Regions from separate parts of the Kingella potus genome, predicted to be linked through region 2. Evidence: predicted binding sites of a transcription regulator. Region 2 holds the regulator's gene; the other holds the start of a gene.
What was found. Region 2 encodes FNR, which switches genes on or off when oxygen is low (the NO sensors DNR and NnrR bind a similar motif). Its sites were predicted from a motif close to TTGATNNNNATCAA; they were not measured.
Positions count from the first base shown of each region.

Region 1: a site for FNR is predicted at 1,390-1,403, ahead of ccoN (cytochrome-c oxidase, cbb3-type subunit I). Genes of this name have one in related genera too.

Region 1 is NZ_UGJJ01000001.1:897,351-899,554, reverse strand. Features, by position in the region: gene ccoN (cytochrome-c oxidase, cbb3-type subunit I) at 1-1,123, opposite strand, end outside; gene DYE40_RS04010 (M61 family metallopeptidase) at 1,450-2,204, shown strand, end outside.
Region 2 is NZ_UGJJ01000001.1:1,000,392-1,002,595, forward strand. Features, by position in the region: gene DYE40_RS04565 (LysR substrate-binding domain-containing protein) at 1-723, shown strand, start outside; gene fnr (fumarate/nitrate reduction transcriptional regulator Fnr) at 787-1,521, opposite strand; gene hemN (oxygen-independent coproporphyrinogen III oxidase) at 1,665-2,204, shown strand, end outside.

The DNA.
Region 1 (2,204 bases), 100 kb from region 2:
ACATTTCTTTCTGGCCGAACAGACGGGGAATCATGTAGTAAACCGAACCGATGGTTACAAAACCCACCCAGCCGAGCGCACCCGCGTGAACGTGGCCGACCGTCCAGTCGGTATAGTGGCTCAGGGCATTGACGGTTTTGATCGACATCATCGGGCCTTCAAAGGTGGACATACCGTAGAAGGACAGGGAAACAATGAGGAATTTCAGAATGGGGTCGGTGCGCAGCTTGTGCCATGCACCGGAGAGGGTCATGATGCCGTTGATCATGCCGCCCCAGGAAGGTGCGAAAAGAATCAGGGAAAGCACCATGCCGACAGACTGCGTCCAGTCGGGCAGCGCGGTGTAGTGCAGATGGTGCGGTCCGGCCCACATATAGGTAAAGATCAGCGCCCAAAAGTGGACAACCGACAAACGGTAGGAATAAACGGGGCGGCCTGCCTGCTTGGGTACGAAATAGTACATCATGCCCAAAAAGCCGGCGGTCAGGAAAAAGCCCACGGCATTGTGGCCGTACCACCACTGCACCATCGCATCAATCGCGCCGGAGTAAACGGAATACGACTTCATGATGCCGACCGGCAGGCTGAGGTTGTTGACGATGTGCAGCAGGGCGACGGCAAGGATGAAGCTGCCATAGAACCAGTTGGCCACATAAATGTGTTTGATTTTGCGCTTGGCGATTGTACCGAAGAATACGATGGCGTAGGCCACCCACACCAGCGTGATCAAAATGTCGATCGGCCATTCCAGTTCGGCGTATTCCTTGCCTTGCGTATAGCCGAGGGGAAAGCTGATTGCCGCAGCCAAAATCACGGCCTGCCAGCCCCAAAAGGTAAATCCGGCCAGCCAGCCGCCGAACAGCCGCGTATTACAGGTGCGCTGCACGACATAATAGGAAGTACCGATCAGACCGCAGCCGCCGAAAGCGAAAATAACCGCATTGGTATGCAGCGGGCGGATACGGCCGAAGTGGAACCACGGGCCGATTTCAGACAAATTGAGTGCGGGCCAAAACAGCTGGGCGGCGGCAATCACCCCCACCAGCATACCCACAATCCCCCAAACTACAGTCATGACGGCGAACTGCCGCACCACTTTGTAGTTATAAGTTTGCGCTTCCATGAAAGTCTCCATTAAACACGGAAAATAAATCCGATGTCCCGCAGGCGGCAGAGCCGCAATGCAGGTCTTTTTCCATCAGGCCGCCGCAGCGGGCGGCCGTTTTACCGAACACAGCACGGGACATATCTGCTTGGCAAAGCCTCGGCATACCGCCATAATGGCCTGCACAAGCACTGAAAAGAAACCGCCTTGTCAAGAAAAACCGATTTCTTTACATTAAATTCCCATATGCTTTACAAGGTTATAGATTTTATCTAATTTATGGTTTGACACCAATCAATTAATTTTTAACATTGCCTGACGCTATTGCCTTAATTAATTACATCATGATACTCCACACCCTGCGCCCCGAACCCAATGCCCACTACTGGCACATTACCCTTTCTTTCGCACAGCAGGAGGACGTTCCCGCCGTCCTCAAACTTGCCAACTGGGTACCCGGCAGCTACACCATCCGCGACTTTGCCCGCCACATCGTCGAAATCCACGCCGAATGCGACGGACGGCCCGCCGCCCTCATCCAAACCGCCAAAAACACCTGGCATACCGCCGCACAGGCGGGCGAATGGCGCATACGCTACACCGTATATGCCTACGATCTTTCCGTCCGCGCCGCCTATCTGACCGCCGAACGCGGTTTTTTCGACGGCGCGTGCCTCTTTTTCGCCATCGAAGGCCGTCTGAACGAAGCGCAAACCCTCGTTCTCGAACACCTGCCCGCCGGCTGGCTCACCGCCACCACCCTGCCCCGCGCCGCCGAAAACACGTTTCAGACGGCCTCATACGGCGAACTCCTCGACCACCCCGTCGAACTCGGCCGCCTCGAAACCATTACATTCGAAGCAAACGGCATCCCCCACCGCATCGTCCTCAGCGGCAGCTATCCCGACTTCGACCGAGACCGCCTGTGCCGCGACGTACAACGCATTTGCGCCACCCAGCTTGCCATGTTCCCCGCGCCTGCCCCGTTTGCCGAATATCTCTTCCTGCTCCACCTCGGCGACAAAATCTACGGCGGCCTCGAACACCGCAGCAGCACCGCCCTGCACGCCGGCCGCCACACCCTGCCCCCGCACGGCCT
Region 2 (2,204 bases):
ATTCAGAATATTAAAAACATCGGCAACGAGTTTGCCAAGCAGGAAGACGGGATTCTGACTATTGCCGCCACGCATACGGCGGCGCGTTACATACTGCCGCCCGTGGTGGCTTCTTTTGCTTCCGTTTATCCGAGAGTCAGACTGAATATCAGGCAGGGTACGCCTGAGGCTGTGCGGCAGATGGTTTCAGACGGCCTGGCCGATTTTGCGGTAACGTCGGAGTTGTCGGAAATGCCCGCCGAGCTGCGCGGCATTCCCTGTTTCCGCCATCATTACGCGCTGGTTGTTCCGGACAACCATCCTTTGCTCGATCACCGCGGTGCGCTGACGATTCCGTTGATTGCAGCTTATCCGCTGGTTACTTACGAATTTGCTTTCGACAGACATTCGGGGATTGCCCGTGCTTTTGCCAAGGCGGGTGTCGCCAAGCCGGATGTTGCTTTGTCGGTGGCGGACAGCGATGTGTTGAAAACATATGTCAGGCTGGGCTTGGGTATCGGCATTATGGCCAAGGCGGCTTATGACGCGCAGGCGGATCGGGGTTTGACGCTGGTGGATGTTTCACAGCTTTTCGAACCGTGCGACAGCGGCATTATTATGCGCGGCGACAGTTATCTGCGCGGCTATATTTATGAGTTTGTCGAGATGCTCAATCCGGATTTGACCAAAGTGAGGCTGGATCAGTTGCTTTATTCGCCGGTGGTCGAGGACTTTTCCATCTGAAACGCATCCGAAAAAAGAAACACGGCGCAGACGGAAAATCCGTTTGCGCCGTGTTTTCGCTTTTCAGACGGCATGCATGCCGCCGGATACCATTTGGTTGAGTATTTCCGGTTTCAGCAGCCGGATGTGTTTGTGTTCCACCGAAATCAGTTCTTCCTGATGGAAGCGCGACAGCGTGCGGCTGACCGTTTCCAGCTTTAAGCCCAAATAGCTGCCGATTTCTTCGCGCGACATGCGCAGGATGAAATCGTTTGCGGCAAACCCGCGATAGTGCAGCCGCCGCGACAGGTTGAGCAGAAAAGCGGCAATCCGTTCCTCTGCACGCATATTGCCCAAAAGCAGCATCACGCCCTGATCGCGCACGATTTCGCGGCTCATCAGGCGGAAAAAATGGTTTTGGATACTGGGGATGGTTTTGCCCAATTCTTCAATATGGGCGAACGGCAGTTCGCACACTTCGCTGTCTTCCAAGGCCACGGCATCGCAGCTGTGCGTATGCATGCAGATGCCGTCCATCCCGATCAGTTCGCCCGACATAAAAAAGCCGGTTACCTGATCGCGCCCGTCCTGTGTGGCGACGGTGGTTTTGAAGAAGCCGGTGCGGATGGCAAACAGCGAATGGAAAGTTGCGCCCGCGCGAAACAGAAACTCGCCTTTTTTCAGGCGGTGGCTTTGCTTGATGACGGTATCCAACTGTTCGAACTCTTTGGGGTGCAGGCCGACCGGCAAGCACAGCTCACGCAGCGAGCAGGACGAACACAGTGTTTTCATCGGTTGGTGCAAAGTGTGTGCTGCCATAAGTATCGTCCTTTATCTCTCTGATTTTTAAAGTCTTGGCCGGGTGTGTGCGGTTTGGGATTGACTCATGTCAAGGCGCGGGCGGCAAATTTGTGCGATTCTAGCAAACAAAGATAAATTTGACTAATATCAAATACCGACACATGAAAACCATACGCATAAACAACGCCTCCGCTCCCGAATTCGACCGCGAACTCATTTCAGCCCTTCCGTCCAGCGGCCCGCGCTACACGTCTTATCCCACGGCCGACCGTTTCCATCAGGATTTCGGCGAAGCCGAATATCTTGAAGCCCTTGCCCTGCGCGGTGCGGGTGCTTTGAACAAGCCGCTTTCCCTCTACATCCATATCCCTTTCTGCGACACCATCTGTTATTACTGCGGCTGCAACAAAATCATTACCAAAGACAAAACCCGCGCCGACGAATACTTGGAATACCTCGAACGCGAGATGGCATTGCTGGCCCCGCATCTGAACGGCAGCAGCCCCCTTGCCCAACTCCATTTCGGCGGCGGCACCCCCACCTTTCTTTCAGACGGCCAACTCGACCGTGTGTTTGCCATGATACGCCGGCACTTTACCCTGCTGCCCGACGGCGAATACTCCATCGAGATTGACCCCCGCAAAGTCAGCCGCGACACGGTGCGCCATCTCGGCCGACTCGGTTTCAACCGCATGAGTGTC